Regions from separate parts of the Arthrobacter sp. LjRoot14 genome, predicted to be linked through region 3. Evidence: predicted binding sites of a transcription regulator. Region 3 holds the regulator's gene; each other region holds the start of a gene.
The links. The regulator HrcA, encoded in region 3, represses chaperone genes, less so after heat shock. The targets are predictions, from matches to a motif close to TTNGCACTCGNNNNNNNCGAGTGCNAA.
Positions count from the first base shown of each region.

Region 1: a site for HrcA is predicted at 1,508-1,534, ahead of groL (chaperonin GroEL). Genes of this name have one in related genera too.
Region 2: a site for HrcA is predicted at 3,082-3,108, ahead of groES (co-chaperone GroES). Genes of this name have one in related genera too.

Region 1 is NZ_CAXURL020000001.1:871,952-876,810, forward strand. Features, by position in the region: gene ACSQ12_RS04120 (cold-shock protein) at 1-123, shown strand, start outside; gene ACSQ12_RS04125 (ABC transporter substrate-binding protein) at 123-1,421, shown strand; gene groL (chaperonin GroEL) at 1,717-3,354, shown strand; gene ACSQ12_RS04135 (ABC transporter substrate-binding protein) at 3,453-4,763, opposite strand.
Region 2 is NZ_CAXURL020000001.1:3,331,329-3,336,187, reverse strand. Features, by position in the region: gene ACSQ12_RS15010 (glycoside hydrolase family 3 N-terminal domain-containing protein) at 1-430, shown strand, start outside; gene ACSQ12_RS15005 (shikimate 5-dehydrogenase) at 488-1,318, shown strand; gene ACSQ12_RS15000 (THUMP-like domain-containing protein) at 1,362-2,606, opposite strand; gene ACSQ12_RS14995 (hypothetical protein) at 2,662-3,060, shown strand; gene groES (co-chaperone GroES) at 3,267-3,560, shown strand; gene groL (chaperonin GroEL) at 3,646-4,859, shown strand, end outside.
Region 3 is NZ_CAXURL020000001.1:2,608,517-2,613,375, forward strand. Features, by position in the region: gene ACSQ12_RS11655 (16S rRNA (uracil(1498)-N(3))-methyltransferase) at 1-225, opposite strand, end outside; gene dnaJ (molecular chaperone DnaJ) at 228-1,355, opposite strand; gene hrcA (heat-inducible transcriptional repressor HrcA) at 1,447-2,460, opposite strand; gene ACSQ12_RS11670 (DUF3097 domain-containing protein) at 2,707-3,558, shown strand; gene ACSQ12_RS11675 (DUF4870 domain-containing protein) at 3,682-4,101, shown strand; gene hemW (radical SAM family heme chaperone HemW) at 4,167-4,859, opposite strand, start outside.

The DNA.
Region 1 (4,859 bases), 1.7 Mb from region 3:
TTCGTCCACTGGTCGGCCATCGAGGGGGAAGGCTACCGGGCTCTGGACGAAGGGCAACGGGTGCAGTTCGAGGTAGGAGAAGGCGAGAAGGGTCCCCAGGCAGAGAACGTCCGGACGGCCTGATGCCATCCGCCGCGGCAATGCATGGCACAGGCAGCCCCGCCCGGTTCGGACCCGCGCGGCCGCGGTTCACCGCAGCAGCGGTTCTTGCGGCGGGAACGGCGCTCCTGCTGGCCGGTTGCTCCGGCCAGGCCGGCAACGCCCGTGTTGATGCAGTCGACGCCGGCGGCGATGGCACCTTGCGGATAGGCCTGCTGCTGGACAACACGGGGAAGCAGTCCTTCCTCAACGCCTCGCAACTCGCCGCGGCCAAGCTGGCGGTTCAGGAGGTCAATGCCGCGGGGGGCCACAAAGGCCGGCCGGTACAACTGCTGCCTGAAAAAAACAGCGAGGACACCGCCTCACAGGCCAAGGAACTGGTGGCCGCAGGGGCGGATGTCGTCATCGGTCCCACGGATTCGAGCCGCGCCCCGGGGGCAATTGATGTCCTGTCGCGGGCCAAGGTGGCCATCATCTCTCCGGCGAATGCCGCGCACGGCCTCACGCGTTACAGGAGCGGCGGATATTACTTCCGTACGTCAGCGGCAGACACGGCCCAAGCGCCCGTGCTGGTGAAATTGGCCAAGGACAGCGGCGCCCGGACAATAGCGATCCTCCACGAGGACGGGATGTACGGCAAGGATGTCTCTGTGGCCGTTGCCGCGGCAGCGAAAGCTGCCGGCCTTGGAACGGTGGCTGAGGCCGCCTTCACTGCCGGCCAAGCGCAACAGGCGGCAGCTTCCGCCAAGGCAGCGGGTCCGGATTCAGTCATTCTGGTGGCCCGGGCCGGCGCCCAGGGCGCAATCGCGGAGCTCAACAACGCGGGGATGGCAGGCAGCAAGCTGATTCTCAGCGACGGCGCCATCAACCAGTACGGCTCCGCCCTCGGGTCCAAAGCACTCGAGGGCGCGCGCGGGATCCTGCCCGGTATCTTCCCTTCGGCGCACTTCCAAGGGGAACTGGTAGCCGTTGATCCCGGGCTCAAGGACATGACGTTCGCAGCGGAAACTTACGACGCCGTGAACCTGGCCGCCATCGCCGCGGCCGCTGCCCAGGACGACGCCGGATCATCCATCGCGGCGAAGCTGATGTCGGTTTCCGGGCAGCAAGGCGCGGAAGCGGTTCAACCCTGCAGGAGCTACAAAGAATGCGGGGATGCCATCAAGGCCGGTAGGCCGGTGGATTACGACGGCGAATCGGGGCCCATCGGCTTTGATTCCAACGGAGACGTCACCACCGCCAACTACATGGTGTTCACTTACGCCGCGGATAACACCGCCCGGATGAGTGGAAGCGAAACTGCCGCCCGGGCGGGCAGCTGATCGCTCCTAGCGTAGTGCGGGCCGCAGGAGGGCCTTTCGGCGCAATCCCTGCTTGCACTCTCCCCGGGGGAGTGCTAATTATTGATTTAGCACTCCCACGGACTGACTGCTAAATCAACGCCCGGTTCCGGCCGGCTGCGGAGAGAGCGGGAAGGACAAGGAGCGAAAGAAACACCTTGCTGGGGTGAGATCCCATCCGCGCGGCATACAGAGGCCGTCGGTGAAGGATCGTCCGTCGCGGGCACCGCAGTGAAGGTTCATTCTTAACGACTGTCCCGAAAGGACTACTGCCGTTATGGCCAAGATCATTGCATTTGATGAAGAGGCACGCCGCGGTCTTGAGCGGGGCCTGAACATCCTCGCCGACGCCGTCAAGGTCACCCTCGGCCCGCGTGGACGCAACGTCGTCCTCGAAAAGAAGTGGGGCGCCCCCACGATCACCAACGATGGTGTTTCCATCGCCAAGGAGATCGAGCTGGACGATCCCTACGAGAAGATCGGCGCCGAGCTGGTCAAGGAAGTTGCCAAGAAGACGGATGACGTCGCTGGCGACGGCACCACCACGGCGACCGTGCTCGCACAGGCCCTGGTCAAGGAAGGCCTGCGCAACGTCGCGGCCGGCGCTGATCCGTTGTCCCTGAAGCGCGGCATCGAGAAGGCTGTTGAAGCCGTCACCGCCGAACTGCTGGCGTCCGCCAAGGAAATCGAAACCAAGGAAGAGATCGCCGCTACGGCATCGATTTCCGCCGGCGACGATGAAATCGGCGCGCTGATCGCAGAGGCGCTGGACAAGGTCGGCAAGGAAGGTGTTATCACCGTCGAGGAGTCCAACACCTTCGGACTCGAGCTTGAGCTGACCGAGGGCATGCGGTTCGACAAGGGCTACATCTCCGCTTACTTCGTCACCGACGCTGAGCGCCAGGAAACGGTCCTCGAAGACCCGTACATCCTGATCGTCAACTCCAAGATCTCCAACGTCAAGGAACTGGTTGCTGTCCTCGAAAAGGTCATGCAGTCCAACAAGCCGCTGCTGATCATCGCCGAAGACATCGAGGGCGAAGCCCTGGCCACCCTGATCGTCAACAAGATCCGTGGCACTTTCAAGTCCGTCGCCGTCAAGGCTCCGGGCTTCGGCGACCGCCGCAAGGCTCAGCTCGCTGACATCGCCATCCTCACCGGTGGCCAGGTCATCTCCGAGGAAGTCGGCCTCAAGCTTGAGACCGCCGGCCTCGAACTCCTGGGCAAGGCACGCAAGGTTGTTGTCACCAAGGATGAGACCACCATCGTCGAAGGTGCAGGCGACGCCGACCAGATCGCCGGCCGCGTTTCCCAGATCCGTTCCGAGATCGAAAACTCCGATTCCGACTACGACCGCGAGAAGCTGCAGGAGCGCCTGGCCAAGCTGGCCGGCGGCGTTGCAGTCATCAAGGCCGGTGCCGCAACCGAAGTTGAGCTCAAGGAACGCAAGCACCGCATTGAGGACGCTGTCCGCAACGCGAAGGCTGCCGTTGAAGAAGGCATCGTTGCCGGTGGTGGCGTTGCCCTGATCCAGGCCGGCGCCAAGGCATTCGCCAACCTGCAGCTCGAAGGCGACGAAGCAACGGGCGCCAACATCGTCCGCGTTGCCATTGACGCGCCGCTGAAGCAGATTGCATTCAACGCCGGCCTCGAGCCGGGCGTTGTTGTGGACAAGGTCCGCGGCCTGCCCGCAGGTCACGGCCTGAACGCCGCAACCGGACAGTACGTTGACCTGCTGGCTGCCGGCATCAACGACCCCGTCAAGGTAACGCGCTCTGCCCTGCAGAACGCTGCTTCCATCGCGGGCCTCTTCCTCACCACCGAGGCTGTTGTGGCCGACAAGCCGGAGAAGAACGCTCCGGCCATGGGCGGCGGCGACGACATGGGCGGTATGGGCGGCATGGGCGGTTTCTAACCTGCCCTGCGCACCTGACGCATAAACAAAGTGCGGCTCCCTCGCTTCGAGGGAGCCGCACTTTGCTTTTGACTGGGATGTGAAGGGCCGGTACTGGATTATTTGCGGGCTGACGCCAGCATCCCTTCGGCTTCCTTCTTGAACTCCTCCGCGGCCGCCGAAGGCGATTTGCGGTCATAGAGGACTTCGTCGGTGTAACGCTTGATGACATTCTGCACACTTCCCGACCCGACCGGCGGTACGGGGGGCGCCTCGGCCATCTCCGGTTTGATGTCCTGGAGGAAACTGACCACCGTTGAGTCCGCAGTCTTCAGTTTCGGTGTAATTGCCGTCAGAACTTCGGAATTGGCAGGGACCCCGCGGTCGGTCATCAGGATCGATCCAGCCTCCGGGCTGTTTGCCAGGTAGTTGATGAACGTTGCCGCCGCTTCCGGATTCTTGGACCTCGAAGAGGCGGACCAGAACATTGATGGCTTGTAGTACATGCCGTTGTCTGCCGCTTTTCCGTCCACGCTCGGTGCGCGGAGCATCTTGATGCTGCTTCCCGTGGTGGTCTCCAGGGATCCGAGCTGATTGGTCCACCACCACGCCATGCCGATCCTGTTGGTCCCGAACAGGCTCTCTTCCAGGCCGGCGCCTGCGTCCTCCGTGGCGACGGTGGCGGGCGGGCTTGCCTGGGAATCCCGCTGATTTTTCAGGCGTTCCCAAAACGACGCCGCAGTCCCGGCGGTGAAGGCCAGCTTGCCGTCCTGTGAATACAGGTTTTCGCCGTGCTGCCGAAGCCAGATGATGAGGTCGGCTTCGTTGCTGCCGTATGCAGCCCCGTAGTTTGTATCCCCTCCCGCCTTTGTGAGCTTCGTGGCGATGTCGTTGAAGTCATCCCAGGTCCAGGTGGCGTCGTCGGGAAGCGGGACGTTGGCCGCCTCGAACACCTTGGTGTTCGCCATTACCACGTAGGCGTTCTTGCCGGTGCTGAGGCCGTACTGGGCATTGTCGTACTGGCCGGAGGCGAGCTGTTCCTTGTCCATTTTCGACAGGTCGATGCCGTCTTGCTTGGCCAGGTCAAGGAGAGCTCCGCGGCCACCGTACTCGGCAATGTATTTCTGATCCATCTGGATCACGTCCGGTGCATCATTGGCTGCGGTGGTGGTGGCCAGCTTGTCCCAGTATCCGCTCCATTCCCCGGGGGCCGCTTTGATCTTGATGTTTGGGTGTTCGGCCTGGAACGCATCGATCACCTTTTGGGTCTGGGCGTTGAGGTACTCGTTGCCCCACCAGGCAAAGCGCAGTGTGACTTCCTTGTCGGCGCCGGAACCTGCTGATGCGCCGCAGCCCGTGACCAGCATCGCGAGGGCAGCAGCGGTGGCTCCAATCTTGAGTCGAAACCTGCTTCCGGACGAGATCTTCATTGATACGCCTTCCTGTGTACAGCCGTGGAATGGTGTGAAACTGAGGTGGCGCGCCGCAAAGGCGCATGAATGCCGAACAGCCGCTGAGAAAACGTT
Region 2 (4,859 bases), 720 kb from region 3:
TCCTGCGCCACAGGGCGCCGCCCCGGGAAGCGGCTCCGCCCTCTCCCAGCGTATTTCCGCGGCCGCGGTGACCGTCCTGGCCGGACCGTGCCACGGGCCGATGGTGCCGGGAAGCGTCCGCGTGGCCGGCGGCAGTGAACAGGACCGCGCCCGGTTCGCCAAGGCTGCCCGGGCGGCCGGCATTACCCTCGGCGCCGGGCCGCTCGTGACGCTGATCGGTTACGAAGGGCCGCCGGCCACGGGCGACGTCGTCGTGGCCCTTGATGCCCCGTGGCCGCTGGCCGGCTCGGCGGCACCCGCCAAGGTGGCTCTCTACGGGCGCAGCCAGGAAGCCTTCAACGCCCTGGCTGCCGTCCTGGCCGGCAAAGCGCCGGCACCCGGAAAGCTGCCTGCCGCCGTCGGGCCGTATGCCCCCGGAAGCGGTTGCTGACGCCTTGTCGTGTGGCGTAACAGTGCTGACCGGGCTCCGGAGGCGTTTAATGGACCCGTGCCAATTCTGAATAAAGACATGACCCTGTGCATCTCGCTCTCGGCCCGGCCGAGCAACAACGGGACCCGCTTCCACAACCATCTTTATGAGCAGCTGGGCCTGAACTGGATCTACAAGGCTTTCGCGCCAACGGACCTGGCGCAGGCCATCGCCGGCGTCAGGGGCCTGGGCATCCGGGGCTGCGCTGTGTCCATGCCGTACAAGGAAGATGTCATCGCGCTGGTTGACGTTATGGACCCCTCCGCCAAGGCCATCGATTCGGTCAACACGATCGTGAATGACGGAGGCCGGCTCACGGCATACAACACCGACTACACGGCCATCGAGCAGCTGCTGCAGCGCAACGCCGTCCCCACCGACTACTCAGTGCTGCTCAAGGGTTCCGGCGGCATGGCCAAAGCCACCGCCGCCGCCCTCCGTGACGCGGGATTCACGGACGTCACCATCGTCGCCCGGAATGAGGCGTCCGGTAAGCCGCTGGCGGACCTCTACGGCTTCGCCTGGATCCCCGAGCTGCCGGCAGCGGATGCGGGCGGAACGGCGGACATGATCATCAACGTCACGCCCGTCGGCATGGCGGGAGGGCCGGATGCCGACTCGCTGTCCTTCCCGCAGGAGGCAGTGGACGCCGCGAAGGTGGTGTTCGACGTCGTCGCGCTGCCCGCTGAGACGCCGCTCATCAAGGCGGCCCGCGCCGCCGGCAAGACCGTGATCACCGGCGCGGAAGTCGCCACCATTCAGGCCCTGGAGCAGTTTGTGCTCTACACCGGCGTCCGGCCCACCGACGAGCAGGTCCGGGAGGCAGAAGAGTTCATGCGGGCCCAGTAGCTTAGGGCCCGGTACCTTGGGGCCCGGTCGCTTCGGTCCGCAGTTAGATCCGGGGCTGTACCGGCTCCACCGAGATGGCCACCCTGTCCTCGCCGATCCTGGTGAGGACCAGGGTGGCTGTCTTTTTGCCCTTCGAACCTTTGCCGCCGTTCTTGCCTCCCGCGAAAAGCTGCTTGCGGAGTTCCTCCGGGGTGACGGATGTGCCACGCTTCTTGATGTCCAGTACGCCGATGTTGTTCTGCTTCACCCAGGCCTTGAGGGCCTTGACGTTGAACGGCATGACCTCAAGGACTTTGTAGGCCCTGGCAAACGGGGTGTCCACGAGTTCCGGGGCACAGATGTAGGCAATGTGCTCATCCAGGAGGTGGCCGCCCAGCCGCGCCGCGACATCAGCCACGAGCCCGGCCCGGATGACGGCCCCGTCCGGCTCGTACAAGTACCCCTCCACCGGACCCACGGGCGCCACCGGGCCGCCGTCGAACTCTTCCCCGCTGGTGATTTCCGCCGCGCCCTGCGGGCCCAGCAGCAGCGCCGCCCGCCGGATGCCGGGCCGGCTGACCGCGTTGAACCACAGCGTCACCTCGGTGACGTCGCCGCCCACGGACACCCACTGCGCTTCGCAGCCGGCCGGCACAGAGTCATGCGGAATGCCCGGCCCCATCTTTACGCCCACGGCCCGCCCGGACTCAGCAAGGGATTCCACGAAGGACAGCGGCGGGGAGAATTCCTCCGGATCCCAGATCCGCCGCGTGCCCGAGGTCGAGGTGGTGCGTCTGGCCGGATCCAGCCAGACGCCGCCCACTCCCTCGAGCGGGACGGAGGTCGCATCGGAGTGGACCACACTGGCGTGCGGGAAAGGAATCAGGTTCATGGTGGCGCAGGCCGCCGTGGTCTCGTCCATTTCCACGGCGGTCACCCGGATGTCCATGGAGGCCAGGGCCATGGAATCGGCACCCAGCCCGCAGCCGAGATCGGCCACATGTTCGATTCCGGCGGCCGCGAACCGTTCTGCGTGCCGGGCGGCGACGTTGAGGCGGGTGGCCTGCTCCAGCCCGGCCGGCGTGAAGATCATCTGCCGGGCGAATTCGCCGAATTTGGCCTCGGCCTTGGTCCGCAGCCTGGACTGGGTGAGGACGGCGGACACCAGCGCGGGGGAGTGGCCGGCCTTTCGGAGCGACTCGTTGAGCCGGAACGCTTCGTCCTCCCGGTAGGGCCCCAGCGACGCCAGCAGCTCCCAGCCTTCGCTGGTCAGGAGCGGGGCGATCAGGTCCTGCAGTGCGTCAGCCATGTCATCAAGCCTAATCGAGGAGCCCTGCACCCGCGGTGCGGCTAGGGTTGGAGGCATGGAAGACAGCGCAGTGCAGCAGCCACCCGTCGATGATCAGGGCAATGACCGCCCGCAGCACACTGGACTTGCCAAATATGCCCGGACTGCGCTGATCGCCGGTTCCGCCATCGCCGTGGTCTGCCTGGCACTCCTGGTCATCATCTTCTTCCTGGATTCCTTCAACGCAACGGTGTACTCGGTGGGCGGCAAGAACATCCAGGACGCCACCGACGAGGCCCGGGAAATCCGCGAGTCCTATGCTGCCGTCCGCACGGGCGGCCTCGTGTTCCTCATTGCCTCGGTGGTTACGGCGCTCGCCGCCGCCGTCGTGCTGTACCGGAACCGCAACGTTACGAACGACGACGACACGGACGACGGCGACGACGTCGACTTTGAGGACCTGGCAGGGCGCTAGCCGTTCACCCGGGACGAAATTCTGGCACTCGCCTTGACCGAGTGCTAACCACTTACATAGAGTCATCATTAGCACTCTCCCTAGGAGGGTGCTAACACATGAAGAACTGCCAGCCACGCTGCTGCCGGCACCGCGACGACGGTTTGCATGCGCAGGCGCAACAGTTTTCCAGTCCATAAATTTGCTGACGTAAAGGAGAGGTCCGAGTGTCGGTCTCTATTAAGCCTCTTGAGGATCGTATTGTTGTCCGCCCGCTCGAAGCAGAGCAGACCACGGCTTCCGGCCTGGTTATCCCGGACTCCGCGCAGGAGAAGCCGCAGGAAGGCGAAGTTGTTGCAGTCGGCCCCGGCCGCTTTGAAGATGGCAACCGCGTTCCCGTCGACGTAGCCGTTGGCGACGTCGTTATCTACTCCAAGTACGGCGGAACCGAAGTCAAGACCGGCGGCACCGAGTACCTCGTGCTGTCCGCCCGCGACGTTCTGGCGATCGTCGTAAAGTAACTCTTGGACCCCCGCGCAGCCGATCCGTCTGATTCATGTCTGACAGGTCAGCGGCGCGGGGTTTCTGTCTTGAAAGGACAAAACCATGGCAAAGCAGCTTGCGTTTAACGACGCTGCCCGCCGGTCGCTTGAAGCCGGCATTGACAAGCTCGCCAACACGGTCAAGGTGACGCTTGGTCCGCGCGGCCGCAACGTCGTGCTGGACAAGAAGTGGGGCGCTCCCACCATCACGAACGACGGCGTGACCATCGCCCGTGAAGTCGAACTGGACGACCCCTACGAAAACCTTGGCGCTCAGCTGGCCAAGGAAGTCGCCACCAAGACCAACGATGTTGCCGGCGACGGCACCACCACCGCCACTGTGCTGGCCCAGGCACTGGTCAAGGAAGGCCTGCGCAACGTGGCGGCTGGCGCCGCCCCGGGCCAGATCAAGCGCGGCATCGAAGTTTCCGTCGAAGCCGTTGCCGCCCGCCTGCTGGAGAACGCCCGTCCGGTCGAAGGCTCCCAGGTTGCGAACGTTGCAGCCATCTCCGCCCAGAGCGATGAGATCGGCGAGCTGCTGGCCGAGGCTTTCGGCAAGGTCGGCAAGGATGGTGTGATCACCATCGAGGAGTCCTCCACCACGCAGACCGAGCTGGTCCTCACCGAGGGCATGCAGTTCGACAAGGGCTACCTGTCCCCGTACTTCGTCACTGACGCGGAACGCCAGGAAGCAGTGCTCGAAGACGCCCTCATCCTGATCAACCAGGGCAAGATCTCCTCGGTGCAGGAATTCCTGCCCCTCCTGGAGAAGGCGCTGCAGAGCTCCAAGCCGCTGTTCATCATTGCCGAGGACGTCGAGGGCGAGGCCCTGTCCACGCTGATCGTCAACCGCATCCGTGGCACCCTGAACGTCGTGGCCGTCAAGGCTCCGGGCTTCGGCGACCGCCGCAAGGCCATGCTGCAGGACATCGCCACCCTGACCGGTGCACAGGTTGTCTCCCCGGAACTCGGCCTCAGCCTTGATTCCGTTGGCCTCGAGGTGCTGGGCACGGCCCGCCGCATCACGGTGACCAAGGACAACACCACCATTGTTGACGGCGCCGGCACGGCCGAGGACGTAGCGGCACGCGTTGCCCAGCTGCGCGCAGAGCTCACCCGCACCGACTCCGACTGGGACAAGGAAAAGCTCCAGGAACGCCTGGCCAAGCTGGCCGGCGGCATTGGTGTCATCAAGGTTGGCGCAGCCACCGAGGTGGAGCTGAAGGAAAAGAAGCACCGCATCGAGGATGCAGTATCCTCGACCCGCGCTGCCCTTGA
Region 3 (4,859 bases):
GGTTTCGAGGACCGAACACTCCACTGTCAGTTCGCCCTGGCCGACGGCCGCGACGGTGCCGCTGAGCCTCTTGCCCGCGCCGTCGGCTATGTCGACAGACTCCCCCACAGCGATCCGCTTGACGGTGACCGCGTGCCGGGCCTCGGCACCCTGGAGGACAAAGTGCGAACCGGGAACCTGTTCGTCCAGGGCTCCCGGGGTTGCGAAAAAAACCGGGTTGCTCACCGCTACAGGTTACCGAACCGGTCCCGCAGCTTGGCGAAGACTCCCCCGCTGGCGGTGAGTTTTCCCTCGGTGTACTGCTCGCCCCGGAGTTTGGCGAGCTGCCGGAGCAGGTCTTCCTGCGCGGCATCCAGCTTCGCCGGGGTTTCGACCTGCAGGTGGACCTTCAGGTCGCCGCGGCCGTAGCCCCGGAGATGGGTGACGCCGAGCCCGCGCAGGGTGATGACTTCGCCGGACTGGGTGCCCGCCTTGACGTCTATTTCCTGCTGGCCGTCGAACGTGTCCAGGCTGAGCTCGGTGCCAAGGGCAGCGGCGGTCATGGGAATGTGCAGGGTCGCGTGAAGGTCGTCGCCGTCGCGCACGTACGTGGCGTCATTATTGACGCGGATCTCTACGTAGAGGTCACCGGAGGGGCCGCCGGCGGGACCGGCCTCGCCCTGGCCGCCGAGCTGGATGCGGGTTCCGGTGGCCACGCCGGCGGGAACCTTGACCGTCAGTGAACGGCGGCTGCGGATGCGGCCCTGGCCGTTGCACTCGTTGCAGGGATCCTTGATGACGGTTCCGAAGCCTTCGCAGGAGCCGCAGGGGGCGGCCGTCATGACCTGGCCCAGGATGGAGCGGACGGCCCGCTGGACCTGGCCGCTGCCGCCGCAGATGTCGCAGCGCTCAGGGTGGGCCCCGGGCTGGCAGCAGGATCCCTCGCAGGTGGGGCACGTGACGGCCGTGTCCACCTCAAGCTTCTTGTTGACGCCGAACACAGCGTCGCGAAGGTCGATGCGGACGCTGATCAGGGCGTCCTGCCCGCGGCGGACCCGCGAGGCCGGACCGGACGAACCGCCGGCGCCGAAGAAGGTGTCGAAGATGTCCTGGAAGGCAAAGCCCTGCCCGGAGTAGCCGGCGCCGCCGAAGCCGTTATCGGTGCCGTTCTCATTGCCGGTGGTGTCGTAGACCCGGCGCTTTTGCGGGTCGGAAAGGACTTCGTAGGCGTGGGTGACAGCTTTGAAGCGGTCCGAGGCATCCTCACCGGGGTTCACATCCGGGTGCAGGGTGCGCGCAAGCTTTCGGTAGGCCTTCTTGATCTCTTCGCCCGTCGCTTCGGGTGAGACTCCAAGAACGTCGTAGTGGCTGCTCAAAGTTCGTATCTCTTCCTGGTTGTACTGCCTGTTGTGCTGCTGCGCCCCGGAAACCGGGACACGAAGGCCTGGTTGGCTGATGTAGGACCGGTCACGGCCCAAGGATCCTGGAAAGGTAGCGGGCCACGGCACGGACCGCGGCCATGGTGGTGGGATAGTCCATCCGGGTCGGGCCGAGCACGCCCACCTTGGCGCTGGAACCGGGGCCGTAGCCTGTGGCCACCACCGAAGCTTCCGCGAGTCCGTCGTAAGGGTTCTCCCTGCCGATGCTGACAGTGACACCGCGGGGGTCCTGGGCCATTTCGCTGAGCAGGCGGAGCATGACCACCTGCTCCTCGAGTGCTTCGAGGACCGGGCCGATACTCAGCGGAAAGTCAACGTTGGAGCGCGCGAGGTTCGCCGTGCCGGCCATGACCATCCGCTCCTCGCGGGTGCTGCTGGCCAGGGCATCCAGGCCACGGGCCAGTGCCTGGGCGGCGTGCCGGCGTGACGGTTCACAACCGGCGACGACGGCGGGCAGCGCCTGCGGTAGCAGGCTCAGGGGTGTCCCCGCCAGGCTCTTCAGGAACCGCGCGCGAAGGCCGGCGAGGGCTTCATCGCCGAGCTCCTGGCCGACGTCGATAACCCGCTGCTCCACCTTGCCGGTGTCCGCAATCAGCACGATCAGCACCTGACGCGGCGCCAGCAGCACGAACTCGATATGCCGCACCATCGCGCGGCTGAGGTGCGGATACTGCACCACGGCCACCTGGTTGGTCAGCTGCGACAGCAGCCGCACGGTGCGCTCCAGGACATCGTCCAGGTCCTCCGACCCTTCCAGGAGCGTCTGGATGGCGCGGCGTTCGGCCTGCGACAGCGGCTTGACGGCGGATATCTGGTCGACGAAAAGCCGGTAGCCCTTGTCCGTGGGGATCCTGCCGGCACTGGTGTGCGGCGCCGTGATCAGGCCCTCGTCTTCCAGCGCCGCCATGTCATTGCGGATGGTGGCGCTGGAGACTCCGAGGTGGTGCCTCTCCACCAGTGCCTTGGAGCCCACAGGTTCGCGGGAATGGACGTAGTCCTCCACGATGGCCCGCAATACTTCAAGCTTGCGCGGTTCGCTCATTCTCCACCTCCGATCGGCTTTCCCGGTCCGCGGTCCGGCGTTGCGCCGGACGCACGTCCCGTCCTCCGTTAGCACTCGACATGTCTAAGTGCTAACCAGTCTAATATGAGTCGCCGCGTTGTTAGCATTGGTACCGCTCCGGGCGAAACCCGGGAGCGGGACAGGACGTGCAGTTCCGTGAACCCACAGACCCCCTGTTTTCGCTTCTCCTGTTCATTTTTTCTAGCGCAAGGCTGTGTCTATCCGATGTCGTACCAGAACTGGGGCCCGCAGGACATCACCGCGCCCCGGAAATCCGAACTTCCCGAAGTGCCGGTCGAACGCGGCATGGTGCTGGAAGACGTGCAGTCCGGCTGGGTGGGCGCTGTTACCAGGGTGGAGAAGTCCGGCGGCATGCATGTTGTTGCCCTCGAGGACCGGCGGGGCAAATCACGCACGTTCAGGCTCGGCTACGGGTTCCTCCTGGAGGGCCTGCCGATCCGGCTGATGCCCCCGGCGCCGCGACCGCAGACAGCCTCTGCCGGATCCGGCAGGACGGCGTCCGGTTCCGTGCGGGTAGAAGGCCGGCGCGCCCAGGTCGCCAAGGCCAGCCGCATCTGGGTGGAAGGCAAGCACGACGCCGAACTCGTGGAAAAAGTCTGGGGCGACGACCTCCGGGTGGAGGGCATCGTCGTCGAACCCTTGCACGGCATTGACGACCTCGCAGCGGCGGTTGCCGCTTTCCGGCCGGGCCCGGGCCGCCGCCTGGGGGTGCTGGTGGACCATCTGGTTGCCGACTCGAAGGAATCGCGTATTGCCGATGCCGTGATGGCGTCCCCCGGCGCCGCCGGCAATGTGCTGATCGTGGGCCACCCCTACGTGGACGTGTGGCAGGCCATCCGGCCCGCCGTACTGGGCATTGACGCGTGGCCGGTCATCCCGCGGGGCGTGGACTGGAAGACCGGAATCCTGACGGCCTTCGGCTGGCCCCACGAGACCAAGGAGGACATCGGCCTGGGCTGGCAAAGGCTGCTCGGGGCAGTCCGAAGCTACGCGGACCTGGAACCGTCCCTGCTGGGCCGGGTGGAAGAGGTCATCGACTTCCTCACCGTGCCGTAGGCGCCTGTTGAACTCTTCGAATGCACCCCTGACCCAGTATTCTTGATTCGGCGGTTGTTGCTCTTGAGGCAGCGCCCGCTTTTCCGGGAACCACCGCACCACTGCAATCCGAAGGACGACACCGTGGCAGAAGACGCACGTGAACAACGGGACAACCAGGCCGGCCATGGCCAGCCCCAGTATCATGGTGTCCCCGCCAATGCCCTGCCGCTGACGGCCAACGAAGACCGGCAGTGGGCAACACTCGCACACTTCGGCGGCATCCTCGGGTGCGTCCCGTCGCTGCTGATCTACCTGATTTTCAAGGACCGCGGCCCGTTCACGGCGCAGGAATCCAAGGAAGCGCTGAACTTCACCCTGCCGCCCACAATCGCCGCCGTCGTCTGCAACATCCTGGTGATGCTGCCGGTGGTGGGTAACATCTTCGCAGTGCTGGCCACGCTGATTTGGATCGCTGTAACGTGCTTCTCCGTGGCGGCCGGTATCCACGTAAACCGCGGCCAGCCCCACCGCTACGACTTCAACCTGCGCTGGATCAACTAAGCAGCCGGGCCGGGTAACCGGCCCGGCAAGCTAACCGGAGGCGAAGTAACCGCCGGTTCTGCCAATTAGTCGGGCAGGATCCTTCTGACTACGGCGTCGGCGAGCAGCCTGCCTTTCAGGGTGAGGACGAGCCTGCCCTGGAATGCCGCAGCGGGATCCACCAGGCCGTCGGCGATCAGGCCTGCGACGGCGTGCCGCCCGGACGCTCCCAGCCCGGACAATTCGAGGCCCGTGCTCAGCCTGGCCTCAAGCATGACCCGCTCAACGTTCCGGGTTTCGGCGTCGAGCGTTTCCCGGCCCGCCGCCGGCGACACACCGCCGGCAAGCCTTCCCGCGTAGGCCGTGGGGTGCTTCACGTTCCACCAGCGGACTCCGCCGACGTGCGAATGCGCGCCCGGGCCGATCCCCCACCAGTCATCGCCGCGCCAGTAGGCCAGGTTGTGCCGGCACGCCTGCTCCTCCGTGCGCGCCCAGTTGCTGACCTCGTACCAGCCAAGGCCCGCGGCCGTGATCAGTTCATCGGCAAGTTCGTACTTGGCCGCGTGGTCGTCGTCGTCGATTCCCGGCACTTCGCCGCGGCGGATCTGGGCGGCCAGCTTGGTGCCGTCCTCGACGATCAGGGCGTAGGCGCTGATATGGTCCGGGCCGTACGAGAGGGCGGTCTCGAGCGAGTACCGCCAGTCCTCCAGCGATTCCCCCGGTGTTCCGTAGATCAGGTCAAGGCTGACGGCGAGTCCGGCGTCCCTGGCCCACTGCAC